Regions from separate parts of the Mesobacillus sp. LC4 genome, predicted to be linked through region 2. Evidence: riboswitches for the same ligand, from Rfam matches in the RefSeq annotation. Region 2 holds a riboswitch; the other holds the start of a gene.

Region 1 (8,019 bases), on a different contig from region 2:
TGTGATTAAAATGCGAAAAATCAATGGGGAAAACGTGAGAAGTACATTGTTTTTATGAATATTTTGTGACAGATTTCTGGCACCGTAAATATGCCAGGTCACAGTGCATGGGGGAGTGACTATGTATTTTGTCGGCTCAAAAAAAGATAAGCGGTAATATCGTGAAATATTTGGTCTAAAGAGCGATTTTAATTTGTATTTTAGTATATAAGCTTACTGTTTATTCCTGCTTTGAAACTTCATGAAATCCACATAATAAGCAAAGTCCTCTTTGCTTATTCCATTTTTTATGGCTTCATCAACGAGTCCAGCCCATTCCTCATCAACAGGCTTCAGGAAAGCTTTCGTATTTTGTTGTCCCATCAAATACTCAACACTTGTATCTAGATTGTCTGCGAGCCGGGAAAGCACCTGAAGTGAGGGATTACCCTGTATTCCCCTTTCAATGTAACTGAGATAGGATTTGGATACATTCGCTTTTTCAGAGAGCTCACTAATTGAATACTTCTTCTTCAGCCTTAAGTTTTTAATTTTTTCGCCAACCGTCATATGGCAATCTCCTTTAAATTCATCTATTAATTCATTATAACGAACAAATTAGTTCTTTTAAAAATACAAGAAACTGAGATAAACAGAGTATTTTCTTAAAAAAGAACGATTTTTGTTCTTTTTTAAGAAAATTCGCCATATTTTAGACTTTTTCAAGATTGGTACAAATGAACTATACTTCAGTGGAATGAGGTAGTAAGCCACTTAAAAAGGAGGCAGGATGTCGTGTACAGAAAGAATTGTGATCGTTGCAATCGTCCTTCGTTTAGCAGCAGTGAGGCAGGAGAATGGATCTGCCCGATTTGCGGGAATGATTTAACGAGATATCCATTTTTTAATGCCATCAGTCTTGAAAAAGTGGCCATTATGTCGGACTGGAAAAAGCAAAAGTACAAAAAAATGGCCAACCCTTGAGTTTATGGGGGTAAAAAATTAAAAAGAGTTCAACAATTAGAGATATTATTTGACAAAAAATCTTATCTAAATCATTGTAATTTTCAGAAAAATACTCTTTCTTGCTATGATTTTGTAATCATTTGGAAGAAAAAAGAAAAAAACCTTCTATTGCAGGCGACAAATACTTACATGTTAAATATATAGAACACGGTACAATGACATTGGGACTTAAAAGTGAGTAAAAAGGTACAGAAAAAGGCAAACTTGTTGAAAAACTAGGACGCAAAGTCACGGATCTAAGGTGCAATGTACTATGATGGCCGGGCTGCCTGGAATACTAACTGTATTTTGGGGGGAAGAACTTGATTAAAGAGCAGGTAGTTTTCGAAGAACTGGATACAGAATGGATGCAGCTTATAATGGAAGCATTAGAAATGGGAATTAACAAAGAAGAAATCAGGGAGTTTTTAACGCAGACGAAAAATAGCTGAGGAATTTATACATAGAGATTAGAAGTGCAATCGGGCAGCTCTTATGGAGGTGCTTTTTATTTTGCACAAAAAAGGACAGCCATCTAAGCTGTCCTGGATATCATTTATTATGAAGTCGCCATTTATTGAATTCAAGAAATTCCTTGAATTGATCCTTTGTGATCCCCGAATCCATTGCTTCTTTTACAAGATTGACCCAATCTGAATCCATGTTTTCTTTATCGGGTTGTTCATGAATGAGATGGTCCACTGGCACATTCAGTACTCCAGCGATCTTTTCTAAGAATTGTATTGAAGGATTTGTCTGAAGATTTCGCTCGAGTGAGCTCAAATATGATTTTGCCACGCCAGCTTGTTCTGCCAATTCGGATAAGGACATTCGTTTCTCTTGTCGAAGTTTTTTGACGCGTTCACCAATCACTGTTATCCACACACCTTATCAATTTATAGTTATATCATAACAAATCTGATAAAATAGTTCCATATTAAGAACACCTTATAGAACAATTATAACCAACACCAAGATTTTTTGGTTCACTTTTAGAAAAAAACTTATTGGGAAAAAACTCGCAGCTTTTATATCGGCGATTGTATTTGAAGTTGTAGATGATTTTATGAAGTTTTTTTGAAAAAGACAAACACGATTGTCTATTGTATTCAAACGGACTTAAAAAAGGTAAAATGGTAGCAATCAGACAAGGTACGGTGATGTATTATGCAAAAAAAATATTTATTAATCTATGAAGAAATTGCGAAACAGATCCAGGAAGGAAATTATCCAGCAAAAACGATTTTGCCATCTGAAAATGAATTTGCGGATATGTATCAAACCTCGAGGGAAACCATCCGCAAAGCACTGAATCTGCTTGCCCAAAATGGCTTCATCCAAAAAATCCGCGGCAAAGGTTCACTTGTCCTCGATTTGAAACGGCATCAGTTTCCGATCACCGGATTGATTAGTTTTAAAGAACTGGCAGAGAATATGGGTGGAAAGGCGAAAACGACAGTGGAGGATTTCACTCTCGAGCTGGCCGGCCAGGAAATCGCCAGGGAATTGAATGTTGGTAATGATGAAAAGGTCTGGAAGGTAAAAAGAGTCCGGCATATTGATGAAGAACGAGTGATCCTCGATAAGGATTATCTGGTAGAAAGGCATGTGCTAGGACTGTCCCGCCAGAAATGCGAGAACTCGATATTCGAGTATATTGAAGGGCAGCTTGAGAAGAAAATCAGTTTTGCGAAGAAAGAATTCACAGTGGAGGAACCAAGCGCAGAGGACCGAGAGCTACTTGACATGGAAGGGTTCCATGCAATCGTCATCGTGAAAAATTATATTCATTTTGATGATGCCACCCTATTCCAATATACTGAGTCCAGGCACCGCCCTGACAAGTTCCGATTCGTGGACTTTGCAAGACGTATGGATACACAGTCTATATAAAAAAGAAGCTGCCATTATGGATGCCGGATGAACCAGGCAATATCATGGCAGCTTTTATTTATTTAATTTCCGCCCGTTGCTCATCAAAAGACGCCTCGTTTTTCTGATGAAATACTCCAGTTCCAGGAAGACTCTATGCTCTTCCGGTTTAATGCTTCGGATACTTCCCGACGAGATGGATGGCACTGATGATCCTTTTATTGATCCAGGATCTGTTCTCTTGGGTATTAAGCTGCTCATAGACCATCTTTCGGCCGTCTTCTGTCGTGACATAGTGACTTGGAAGAGTGTTCAGGCTGATGGCGATGATGTCGTTCCGGCATTTCTGGCAACTGCAGAAAGTCTGGTAATCCGGGCTCAGCATCAGCACATTGACAAGAGTCGAAACGACCTCTTCCATTACGTTGACATAACTAAAATTCATGATGCCTCTCTCCCTATTGATGTCCTAAGTTAAATTATAGTTGAATGACGGAAATATAAAATGTTTTTTTTATCATCGTTATAAGATGGGTCTAATTACATGTGTTTATACAAAAATATGGAAGTGTCAACAAGATGTTTCATCAGGAGCAGACAGGGAATTTTAATTAGGGGTAGAATTTTACACACAAAAGGAGATGTTGATTCTATGGGTAAAAAAATTGCCTGTTTAATAACCGATCTATTTGAAGATGTGGAATATCTAGAGCCTTCACGCGCTTTTACAGAAGCTGGGCATGAAGTTATGACAATCGAAAAAGAAAAAGGCAAGACAGTAAAAGGCAAGCAAGGCAAAGCAGAGGTCAAGATTGACGAAAGCATCGACAACGTCAAGCCGGAAGATTTCGATGCACTATTCATCCCTGGTGGGTTCTCACCTGACCAGCTGCGCGGGGATGATCGATTCGTGCAATTCGCCAAGTACTTCATGGATGAGAAGAAACCGGTATTCGCGATTTGCCATGGTCCACAACTATTGTTGACAGCCAAGACGCTCGAAGGCCGAAGCGCAACCGGATACAAATCCATCCGCGTCGACATGGAATATGCCGGAGCGAAATACATGGACAAGGAAGTCGTCGTCTGCTGCAACCAGCTTGTCACAAGCAGAGAACCGAAAGATATTCCGGCGTTCAACCGCGAATCACTTAAAGTGCTGGAAAAATAAAAGTAAGAACCCTTTTGCTGAGGCAGAAGGGTTTTTTACTGTGTGTGCAAACTGGGAAAAAACGAGTGGAATCTCCAATTCGCTATAAAATCGAGAAACTCGCTATAAAAATGGAAAAGTCGCTATATAAACAAGAAACTCGCTATATAAATGAAAAACTCGCTATATAAAAGAAAAACTCGCTATAAAATCAAATACTAGCTGAAAAATCTTTTCGGAGATTTGATTAAGAATCTATTACCCATAAAATAATCGAATGAAAATGGCTGTTTTTCTTTTACCTTGTGATGAACTGGTTCATTTTGAGAAATTTTACGTATAAGATAATATAGAGGATGAAATGAATCAGGGAGATGAAGGAATGATTGTTTTAAAGTCGGCACGAGAGATTGAAAATATGAAGGAAGCTGGAAAATTGCTTGCTTCTGTTCATAAAGAGCTGCGCAAAATGATTAAGCCTGGGGTTACGACCTGGGAAATTGATGAGTTTGTGGAGGCGTATTTGAAAAAGAATGGGGCGACTCCGCAGCAAAAAGGCTACCGGAACTATCAATATGCAACGTGCGCAAGCATCAATGATGAGGTTTGCCACGGTTTTCCCCGAAAAGAGGCTCTCAAGGATGGCGACATTGTGACGATCGACATGGTCGTCAACCTGAACGGGGCTCTTGCCGATTCCGCCTGGAGCTATGCAGTCGGCGATATCAGCGAGCAGTCGCAAAAGCTTATGGAAGTGACAAAAGAGGCATTATATCGTGGCATTGCCGCGTCAGTGCCGGGCAACCGTGTTGGGGATATCGGCCATGCGATCCAGTCCTATGTGGAAGGCGAGGGATTTTCGGTTGTACGTGAATTCATCGGACATGGAATCGGTTCTGTAATCCATGAAAAGCCGGATATTCCGCACTATGGGCTGCCTGGAAAAGGGCCGCGGCTCAAGGAGGGCATGGTGTTCACGATTGAACCAATGGTCAATATCGGAGAGTGGAAAACGAAGATGGATGACAATGGCTGGACTGCAAGAACGGTCGACGGCAAACTGTCTGCCCAGTATGAGCACACGATTGCGATCACAAAGGATGGTCCCGTCATTTTAACAGAACAGGATTAATAACTGCATCGGATGAATAAAAGGTTGGTTGTATTAATAAAAATGCTTCGTATCGAATCATAGTTAGTTACGATTCTGTCAGGACAGAATAAGCATCGGGCTGAACCAAAGTTTGGCCCGACTTTTTTATGCAAGGTGAAAAAAATTTTCATCTTCTGCAAATAAAGATGAAATTTTATTGGTAAGATAAAGTCGTCAGAAAAGGGGGAGGAAATATGGCCAGTGAACTAAATGGACAAAATGTGGTCGTGAAAATTAACGCTATCTACTCATCGCTTTCCTCCAAGGAGAAGGCGGTCGCAGATTACATATTGAAAAACACGCAGGAAATCATCCATCTTTCGATCACCGAGTTTGCGGAGCATGCTTCTGTTGCCGAAGCGACGATTTTCCGCTTTTGCAAAAGGCTTGGATTCAGAGGATATCAAGCTTTCAAAATCGCCCTGGCGAGTGAGCTTGTGGAACCGATCAAGAATATCCATGAAGAAATAAAGGAAGAAGATGAAGTCGTAACCCTTGCGCAAAAAGTGTTCGCCGGACATATTGAAGCGATGAAGGAAACGCTGAATCTATTGGATGCCAAAGTGCTTGAAAACATTATCGATGTTCTGGGAAAGGCTACAAGGATCGATTTTTACGGTTCGGGCGGATCATCGGCGATTGCGCTTGATGCTTACCATAAATTCCTGCGGACAGGCATTCATTGCAATGCCCATAGTGACGGTCATCAGCAAATCATTTCAGCAGCGCTGCTCGGTCCCGGGCAGGCAGCAATCGGTATTTCGCATAGCGGCAGTAATAAAGATGTCATAGAAGCGTTGAAAATTGCAAAAGCTAATGGGGCAGCGACCATCGCGATTACCGGACATTACAAATCACCGCTGTCGAAAGAAGCGGATTTCGTTCTCTATACCACATCACGTGAAACGCTATTCAGGTCCGAAGCCTTAGCTTCAAGGCTGGTCCAGCTTAGTCTAATTGACGTAATTCATGTTGCGGTATCTGTAACGAGACAGGAACAAACGCTAGGGAATCTGCAGAAGATAAGAGAAGCCATTTCGATTAAAAGATTTTAGTTTGTGAAAAATATTTTCATCTAATGGATATACATATGAAAAAATATTTGATACTATCATGTTATAACAAAGCTCTTTTCGTAAAAGTGTTTCTATTAGGTTTTGGAAACCTCCGAAAAGATGCTAACTAAAAGGAGTGCATCGAAGTGAAACTAGGAATGGTTGGCCTTGGTAAAATGGGCTATAACTTGGTATTGAATCTTATGGAAAACGGCCATGAAGTTGTGGCGAACGATATTAATGAAGAAGCAATGCAGAAAATCAAGACAGAGGGTGCCGAGATTGCAGCTGATTATCAGGCAATGGCGGACATGCTGCCAAAGCCGCGCGTGGTTTGGCTGATGATTCCTGCCGGAGAATTGATCGACCAGGTGATCGAGAAGTTCACACCATACTTGGAAGAAGGCGACATCCTGATTGATGGCGGAAACTCCAACTATAAAGATACGTTAAGACGTGCTGAAAAGCTGTCTGCAGCGGGCATCCACTTTATGGATGTGGGAACAAGCGGCGGAATGGAAGGCGCTCGCAATGGTGCCTGCACAATGATCGGCGGCGACGCAGAAGTTTTTGCTCATGTTGAGCCAATCTTCAAGGACATCTCAATCGAAAAAGGCTATCTTTACACAGGAAAGGTCGGAAGCGGCCACTTCTTGAAAATGGTGCACAACGGGATTGAGTACGGAATGATGCAGGCAATCGCTGAAGGCTTTGACATTCTGGAAAAAAGCCCATTCGATTATGACTACAAAGAAGTTTCACGTGTATGGAACCACGGCTCCGTCATCCGCAGCTGGCTGATGGAACTGATGGAAAATGCCTTCTCCAAAGAGCCTAAGCTTGAAAGCATCAAAGGCGTCATGCATTCATCAGGCGAAGGTAAATGGACAGTCGAAACAGCGCTGGACCTGCAAACAGCAGCACCAGTCATCGCACTGTCACTGATGATGCGTTACCGCTCACTTGAAGACGACACGTTCACAGGAAAAGTTGTCGCAGCATTGCGAAACGAATTCGGCGGACATGCTGTCGAAAAGAAATAAGACATGAATCCAGGTTCTCCTCGAATAGAGGGGGACCTTTTTTGTTTTGTATGGATTTATAAATACTTTAAATGTGGATAACTACATGCAGTTTTCTTAATCCAGCTCCAGCGCCTAGCCAGTTTTCATCCCGAGTATCTTCTTCGAGTATCTTGCGAGAAGCGTTAGCTTTGAGCAGCTCGAGACGTTTCGGTCCTGTCAATGAAGTCAAAGAGAGACTTCACTGTCAGGCCCTCCAACGCTTGTCGGGGCTGAACAAGGCGCTTGCGCTTTTTGTTCTTGTTCATAAAATTATCCTTTTTTGCAAGATGGCTACATTGCTTTTTCCGTTATAGTGGAAGTGAATACGGAAAATGGGGGCGCGGAATGTGAAAACAAAGTGGTATTTCTTTTTCCTGACGACAGTTGCCGTTTCGGCGATGATCTATGCTTTTCTGGGAGTGAAAGGGGAAGAGTCTGTTGAAATCGGCGTCCTGATGATTGGCGAAAACCGATATGAGAAATTCACTGGCCTTGGAGAGGGCTTGATGGATCTGGGTTACAACACGAAGAACATCCATTTTACCGTGAAAAATGCACAAGATGATGAAGATTTGATAGATAGGCAAATACATGAGCTGCTTAGTGCGAAACCTGACCTGATTGTGACGCTTGGCGGGATTGAAACATTTCGACTAAAGGAAAAAATGGATGAAGCCAGGATCGAGATTCCGGTTGTTTTTGCCGGACTTGCCGCTCCGAAAGAACTGGGATTGATCAACG
Region 2 (8,019 bases):
CAGCACCCGCGTCAGGTATTCACGAGAGAGCAGCTGCTGGAGCGTGTCTGGGGATACCAATTTTACGGGGATGAACGAACGGTTGATGTCCATATCAAGCGCCTGAGAAAGAAAATTGGCACGGTTGAACAGCCATTCTTCCATACGGTTTGGGGAGTCGGCTATAAATTCGATGAAAGTTCGGATGGGGCATGAAGGTTAAATATATATACCAGCAATTCATCAGCCATATCAGCATCATCATCGTCGCCTTTCTGATCCTGAGCCTGGTATTCACACAGTATGTGGAAACGCTTGTTTATAAAAATAAGACGGAGGAGCTTATTTCTTACGGTGAAAATATCCTCCGCGATCTTGACCGGGGCGGTGAACGTCCTGACCAGGTGATCAATCAATATGCCCGGGTGCTTTTCGGCCGGGACATCCAATTTAGCGTATTTGATGAGAATATCCAGCTGCTGAATCCAATTAGATGGAGAGGGCCGGCGATTGAACTATCGGAAAACGAGTGGAGCCAGCTTACGAACGGAAAGCCGATTGTGAAGAATTACGACCTCGAACGGTATGACCGTGCTGTGACCCTGGTGGTTTTGCCATATGTGGATCGCGGAAACTTCATTGGCGGCATTCTCCTGACATCCCCAATCAGCGGGACACGGGAAATGATTACGGAAATCAATAAGTATTTGATTTATACCATGCTGATTGCGCTGGGAGTTTCGTTCCTCCTAAGCTGGGTTCTGGCGCGAATCCATGTCAACAGAATCAAAAAGCTTCAGGAAGCCACATCCGCCGTATCAGCAGGGGACTATACTGTTAAAGTGCCCAAGTCGGATTTTGATGAAATCGGTGAATTGGCGAACGATTTTAACAGTATGGTGAGCAGGCTGAATGAATCGAAATCCGAAATCGAAAGCCTGGAAAACCGGCGCCGCCAGTTTATGTCAGATGTCTCCCATGAATTGAGGACGCCGCTTACGACGATCAGCGGAATCATCGAGGGCCTCAGGAACGATATGATTCCTGAGGAGGAAAAAGAGCGGGGCATCAAGCTGGTCAGCCAGGAAACGAAGCGGCTGATTCGACTGGTGAATGAGAACCTTGATTATGATAAAATCCGCTCAAACCAGGTGCAGCTTGTAAAAGAAGACATTGAACTAATCGAGGTATTCGAAATTATCCAGGATCAGCTTGGGTTTCAGGCAGAAGAACGCCATAACAGAATCGAAATTGAGGCAGATGAAAAAGCCATGGTCCATGCCGATTATGATCGTCTTCTCCAGATTTTAATCAATATTACGAAAAACAGTATCCAGTTCACTGAAAACGGGACAATCTGGCTTCGCTGCAGGATGGTTGGGCCAACGACGGTGATTGAAATCGAGGATACAGGTATTGGCATTGAACCGGCTGAAATCGAAAAAATCTGGCATCGCTTTTACAAAGCAGATATCTCGAGAACGAGCAATCCGTTTGGAGAATTCGGTCTCGGTTTATCCATTGTCAAACAGCTCGTACAGATGCATGACGGGAAAATTTCTGTGAAAAGCGAACAGGGAAAAGGCACAAAATTCATAATCGAAATTCCAGTAGAAAAGGGACAAAGTTTGTGATTGACTTTCCTTTTCGTTAAGATGAAAAAGGAGCTGCGGGCATAGTCCCCGGCTTTTCTAGTTGAAAGGGTGAAACAACATGGTGCGTTTCGGAGTGGTAGGAACAAATTGGATTACAGAAGCTTTTATTAAAGGTGCAAGCCACCATCAGGATTTTCAGCTTGGTGCTGTTTACTCACGTACAGAGGACCGTGCTGCGAATTTCGCTGAAAAATTTGGTGTTGATACCATTTTTACAGACCTGGAAGAGATGGCGAAGAGCGATGCTATTGATGCTGTCTATCTCGCCAGTCCCAATTCCATGCATGCTAGCCAGGCGATTACATTCATGGAAAATGGCAAGCATGTTCTTTGTGAAAAAGCGATTGCGTCTAACGGCCGTGAACTGGATGAGATGATCAAGATTGCAAAGGATCACAAGGTTGTTTTGATGGAGGCGCTAAAATCAACCTTGATGCCGAACTTCAAGGCTGTCCAGGAGAATCTGGATAAAATCGGCACGATCAGAAGGTATTTCGCAAGCTATTGCCAGTACTCGTCCCGATATGACAAATATAAAGAAGGTACCGTGCTGAACGCCTTCAACCCAGAGTTTTCGGCAGGTTCGCTTATGGATATCGGCATCTATTGCATCTATCCGCTCGTTGTCCTGTTTGGAGAGCCAAAGTCGATCCAGGCAACCGGTTACGTACTAGAATCGGGAGTGGATGGGGAAGGCAGCCTGATCTTGAAATATGATGAAATGGATGCTGTCATCATGTTTTCCAAAATCACTGATTCGTCTCTTCCTTCCGAAATACATGGTGAGAACGGGAATATCAGGATAGATAAAATCAGCACGCCGGAAAAAGTGGACATTCTCTATCGCAATGGGAAATCTGAAGATATATCGAGAGAACAACTGGATGATAATATGTTCTATGAAGCAGAGGAATTCATTACGCTGATTCAGCAAGGGAAACTGGAATCTAATAACAACTCGCTTGAGAACTCGAGGATCACCATGAAGATTCTTGATGAAGCAAGGTCGCAAATGGGTGTCAGGTTCCCGAGCGACAGATAAAGAGAAGGGCAGGTGCACTTAATGGCACCTGCCCTGTTTTTGCATTAGTGGCTCCTTTTGAAGGACAATCCGTAAATGAAAAGCTTTTTAGTAATTCAAAAATTTTACACAGACCGGATCTGGAACCTTCACATCAGACTGCAGCAAAGTCAATTTGCCTGTTTCTGCGTCACGGGCATAGAGTACGACGTTGCTGGAATTCTGGTTCGTCGCAATCAGGAATTTCTCGCTCGGGTCGAGCAAAAAATCCCTTGGCCAATTTCCTTCTGTTGACGTATGCTCGACAAACTCAAGCTGGAAGCTTTCTGGATCCACCTTGAAAACCGCAATACTGTCATGGCCGCGATTGGCTGCGTAGACGTATTTCCCATCAGAGGAAATATGGATGGCGCTTCCCTGGTTGTTATCGCTAAAACCTGCAGGCAGGGTGGAAATTGCCTGTAGCTGTTCGAAGCTGCCGTCTTTTGAATTGTACTTTAAAACGAGAACCTCAGAGCTGAATTCTGTCATCAAATAGGCGATCTTGTGATTAGGATGGAAAACAAGATGTCTTGGCCCGCTTCCTGGTGCAATATGCAGTACACTCTTCTCAATCAGCTGGCCATTGTCCAGGCTATAGGTAATCAACTGGTCGATGCCCAGTTCGACTACTGCCGCATAGTTCCCGTCCGGGGTGAAGCCCGCATAATGGGTGTGCGCTTTTTCCTGGCGCTCATCGGGTCCTGAGCCCTCATGGACCGCACTGGATAAGGCTTCTTCAATACTGCCAGTTTCTGAGTTCAACAGATAGGAATCAGCAGATCCTTTATGGTAATTAGCAGATAAAAGCAGGCTGTTATCCTTGTTGACGCTAACATGGCAGGGTGAAGCTCCTGGCGCAAGCTGCGAATTGATGTAAGATAGCTTTCCGGATTCCACGATATGGAAGGCTGCCACACCTCCAGTGCCGCCTTCCTTTGCGACAGCATAAAGAAAGCGATTGTCGTCACTGACTGTCAGGTAAGTAGGGTTTTCCAGGGTTGCTGCTGGTTCTACGTCCAGAATCTTGCCACTCACTCTATCAAGGGTAAAAGAGTAGATGCCCTCGCTGTCCCCTTTTGTATATGTACCAAAATAGCCTTTGAATGTATCATGGGTTACCATAATGAATGCCTCCAATTTGATTAGCATTTTTAGTCTAAGTTATAGTCTAGCAAAAAAATACTGGCGAACAAAATGTTACGTACAGAGAATGAATGGGTAAAATAGTACATGTGGATTCCAACTTGTAAATTGGTATGTTAGATTCCCTGACCAAAATCTGGACTTTGAACTTTTTTAGGGATATGCTTTTTGATAATAGTGTTCTCGCAAAAACCTTTACCAAATTGAATGAGCGAAGAGCATGGTGATTAGTAATAGTGTTTAGGAGGTTTATTATGAGCTTGCAAAAACAGATTATAGAAGCATTGGATGTTCGTCCCAATATTGATCCCCAAGAGGAAATCAAGAAAAGAAAACAATTTTTAAAAGAATATTTGCTTGCTTCAAGGGCAAAAGGATACGTCTTAGGAATCAGTGGCGGCCAGGACTCCACTTTGGCTGGAAGGCTGGCGCAGCTGGCTGCAGAGGAATTGCGATCAGAGGGCAAGGACGCCAAATTCGTGGCTGTCAGACTTCCATATGCTGTACAGAAAGACGAGGAAGATGCACAGAAAGCACTGGACTTCATTAAGCCTGATCAAACCATCACCTTCAATATCCAGCCTGCAGTTGATACCTTCAATACACAGTTCGAGGAAGCGATTGGTGATCGAATGACGGACTTTAACAAGGGGAACGCGAAGGCAAGGATGAGGATGATTACCCAGTATGCCATTGCGGGACAGGATGGCTTGCTAGTGATCGGGACAGACCATGCTGCCGAAGCTGTGACTGGATTCTTTACAAAATACGGAGATGGCGGTGCTGATTTGCTGCCGTTATCGGGTCTCAACAAGCGCCAGGGCAGGGAACTGCTGAAGGCATTGAACGCAGAACCAAGACTGTACCTGAAGGAACCTACTGCCGATCTTCTTGACAATAAGCCGCTCCAATCAGATGAAACCGAGCTTGGAGTGAGTTATGAAGCAATTGATGACTATCTTGAAGGAAAGCAGATCGACGAAGCAGCAGCTGCCAAGATTGAGGGCAGATATCTTGCTTCAGAGCATAAACGGCATACGCCGGCATCCATGTTTGATTCATGGTGGAAGAAGTGAGCATAACAAAAGCCTGGCTGAGTTCGATCAATCAGCCAGGCTTCTCTAATTATTCCGATTGCGCGACTGCAAAAGGCGGAGTATCTTCTTTCTCCGTCACTTTGTCGATTTTATCGGTGAACATTTGGAAGACACGCTTTTTTTCTTCCAGTTCCTTGATATATTCTTTCAAGTCATTGAATTTCTCTTCAAATGGCTGATGGTATAATTCGCGGATTTTTCTGTTCAGGTCGGGGTTCACTGTTGACTGGACAACCTGCTTGGTGATGTTGAATTTATATGTATACACTTTTAGTTCATTCTTTACTTCTTCATACTCCGCATCAATTTCTTTAAGAATCTCTTCAATTTCTGCTTTCCATTCATCTAGCGACTTCTTAACATGCTGTTCCATAAGGATCCTCCTGCCATTCGCCTGTAATAAAGCTTCTTCCCTTCATTCTAGCAATAGAATTTTACATAGAGATTGCGGAGAGATTACAGTGTGAAAACAATCGAATTCTGCACACAAAATGAATATTTAATAGGAAAATAGACTCATCCTTGTAAAAAAATGGCGAAACTTGTTGAAATGATGGTTCTAAAGTTTTATATTTTAAGTAGAACTGAAAAAGGCAAACTTATCGAAAGGTAAGGACGCAAAGCCACGAGTCTAAGGCCATTTAGCTATGATCGTCGGGTTGCCAAAAAAGAACGGATGATAAAACCAATTTGTAGGCAAATGGTTATGAAAGACTATTTGACGTATGAAATCCGCCGTCCTTTTGGAGGATTTTTTTATTTTGACTGTTGCTAATGGCATAATAATGCAAAAAGGTGTCGATTTCACGTTTGCATCACGCGATAGAGGATAAATAATACTTAAGATACTTGACAGGACTAATAAAATAATTCTTTTGGCAGGTTTGGTTTTTGGTAAAGGTATTCAAAAAAAGAGTGGAAGGTGGAGGAATCATTGACTGTTTTATTTGGGACGGTAGAGTATTTTGAACAGGAAATTGAATTTCACTTAACTGAAATCGAAAAACGCGAGAAATTCCGGGAAGAAATCCAGCAAATTCAAAGGAAGCTAGAAGAAGAGCTTCGGAACGATTTTATCTGCGACGAGAAGTTAAGGATGGAATGTTTGCAAAATCTATCGAATGCTTGCAGTAAATTAACTGAAGATTACGTAGTTTGAAACTATTAAAATATGAAAGCCTGTGGTGCAGACCACAGGCTTTTTTAATTTCCATTGTTACCCAGATGCACAATTCTATATTTTAAGGCTCTGTTAACGCTAATTGTTGTTTTAATGCCCTGTTGATTATAGTGGAAGGCGCGAAGACTCCTCCGAAAATGCTAACGCATTTCCATCGTGCGTGGGCATGTTCGAGGAAGCTCAATCAATGTCCTGCGGGATGAGAAGTCATGGGGAGACCCCGCAGGCGCTTAAAGCGCCGAGGAGGCTCCCCGACTGCCCGCGGAAAGCGAAGCGCCTGGAACGAAAATCAACAGCCGGATTTAACAGAGCCTATTTTAAAAAGGTGTTTGAACCCGCAGTTTTAAGGATATGTTTAACAATAGGACAGCAAAAGGGGAGTAGACATGGAGAAAAAAGAATACAACAAACTTGTTAGAGATCTTTTTCCTGAATTGATGAAAGGGAAGGGAAAGAAGGTTGAATTTGAGATCTTAGATGGCAGTCAATATAGTGAGAAGCTCATGGAGAAATTCAATGAGGAAGTGGAGAAGTTCCGGAATACTGGAACGGACAGACTTCTAAGTGAAATCGTCGATTTGCTTGAAGTGGTGTATGCAATTGCTGAGCATCGAGGGATCACAGAATCTGAAGTGGAGTTCATGCGGCAGTTAAAGAAGAATCGCAGCGGCGGTTTCAGAAAAAAAATCCTGCTTAAAACAATAGAAGAAAGTTCCCAGTAAAAAAATGCCCTCAGCCTATTGGCGGAGGGCATTTCCTATATTGTTAAGCAGATTTATGTGCAGCTTCTGGTGTTTGTTTGAAAACAGTCTTGCGGATGAAAGGAACCACCCAGCGGTCCAAGCCGTATTTGGCAGCGTTGAAGCCAGAGAACAGGATGATGAAGCCAAAGAAGATGTCTGTTGGGTTATGAGAAACTGTTCCGGCAAGGAAGAAACTGAAGTTCATCACTAGTCCGAAGAACATGGCAGCAGTTGTCAAGCATCCAAGGATAAGTCCAAGTCCAATCAGGAATTCTCCCAGCGGAACGATGAAGTTGAAAAGATCGACATTCGGGATGGCAAAGCTTTCTAAGAAGTTAACATACCATCCATAAACCATGTTTCCGTCTGGACCCTTTACCGGGTTCGCAACAGCGTTTTTCAGATATCCTGTAGCGTCAAATCCCTCACCAGTCAATTTGCCCCATCCAGCAGTCATCCAGTTGTAACCAAGCCATACCCTAATCACAGTCAACAGGCCAGCAGCAATATTGTTTTCTCTTAACCATTTAGCGAACATCTAAATCGCTTCCTTTCAAAATATATAATGATTACACTCTTAAGATATCAAAGCAATTTATGGAAATCTGTGAATAATGTGTGAAGACACATATCAGCCATAATGTTTTGAACAAATTTTGTCAATGGATTTCCTTTAATGGGATTTAATACCTATAAGGGTATATTAGCGGTTCTCTATTTCCCTTGCCGCATAAGTTGGGAATATATAGAATAAAAATATAAAGAAGTACAAGCTGGAAAGGGGAAGTTCATGATGAGCGAGCTTTTATTCAAGCAATTTGAATTAACAAGAGGTTCTTTTTTGAAAAGCATTGAGGGCATCACTGCGGAACAGGCAGGTGTTCAGCCAAAAGGCTTCAATAATAACATCCACTGGCACATCGGGCATGTGCTGACAGTTACAGAACAATTCATGATGGGATATCCGAAAAAATCTAGTCATCTGCCTGCCAACTACATAGAGTGCTTCGGAAACGGTACCCGTCCATCCGAGTGGACTGGGGATGTTCCATCTGTGGATGTTTTGCGTGACCAATTGAAAGTGCAGCTGGGAAGGATCAAAGAAGTGCCGGCTTCTATGCTGGATGAGAAGCTTAAGAAGCCGTTCCTTGGGTTGGAG

Evidence for each region. A riboswitch is a leader RNA that binds a small molecule or an ion and turns the genes downstream of it on or off. The one in region 2 is predicted to bind cyclic di-GMP.
Region 1: another riboswitch for cyclic di-GMP. It lies ahead of AB5I83_RS11975 (anti-repressor SinI family protein); the one in region 2 lies ahead of AB5I83_RS20990 (hypothetical protein).

The regions. Positions count from the first base shown of each region.
Region 1 covers NZ_JBGCUB010000003.1:219,600-227,618, reverse strand. The annotation lists gene AB5I83_RS11980 (helix-turn-helix domain-containing protein) at 214-549, opposite strand; cyclic di-GMP riboswitch class I at 1,193-1,278, shown strand; gene AB5I83_RS11975 (anti-repressor SinI family protein) at 1,308-1,436, shown strand; gene AB5I83_RS11970 (helix-turn-helix domain-containing protein) at 1,537-1,857, opposite strand; gene treR (trehalose operon repressor) at 2,152-2,877, shown strand; gene AB5I83_RS11960 (late competence development ComFB family protein) at 3,026-3,301, opposite strand; gene AB5I83_RS11955 (type 1 glutamine amidotransferase domain-containing protein) at 3,509-4,027, shown strand; gene map (type I methionyl aminopeptidase) at 4,389-5,138, shown strand; gene AB5I83_RS11945 (MurR/RpiR family transcriptional regulator) at 5,354-6,214, shown strand; gene gnd (phosphogluconate dehydrogenase (NAD(+)-dependent, decarboxylating)) at 6,361-7,257, shown strand; gene AB5I83_RS11935 (hypothetical protein) at 7,325-7,468, opposite strand; gene AB5I83_RS11930 (ABC transporter substrate-binding protein) at 7,626-8,019, shown strand, end outside.
Region 2 covers NZ_JBGCUB010000009.1:85,241-93,259, reverse strand. The annotation lists gene AB5I83_RS21020 (winged helix-turn-helix domain-containing protein) at 1-195, shown strand, start outside; gene AB5I83_RS21015 (sensor histidine kinase) at 192-1,613, shown strand; gene AB5I83_RS21010 (Gfo/Idh/MocA family protein) at 1,693-2,676, shown strand; gene AB5I83_RS21005 (lactonase family protein) at 2,764-3,819, opposite strand; gene nadE (ammonia-dependent NAD(+) synthetase) at 4,095-4,916, shown strand; gene AB5I83_RS20995 (hypothetical protein) at 4,966-5,310, opposite strand; cyclic di-GMP riboswitch class I at 5,520-5,604, shown strand; gene AB5I83_RS20990 (hypothetical protein) at 5,872-6,096, shown strand; gene AB5I83_RS20985 (nucleoside triphosphate pyrophosphohydrolase) at 6,504-6,839, shown strand; gene AB5I83_RS20980 (DoxX family membrane protein) at 6,883-7,398, opposite strand; gene AB5I83_RS20975 (DinB family protein) at 7,654-8,019, shown strand, end outside.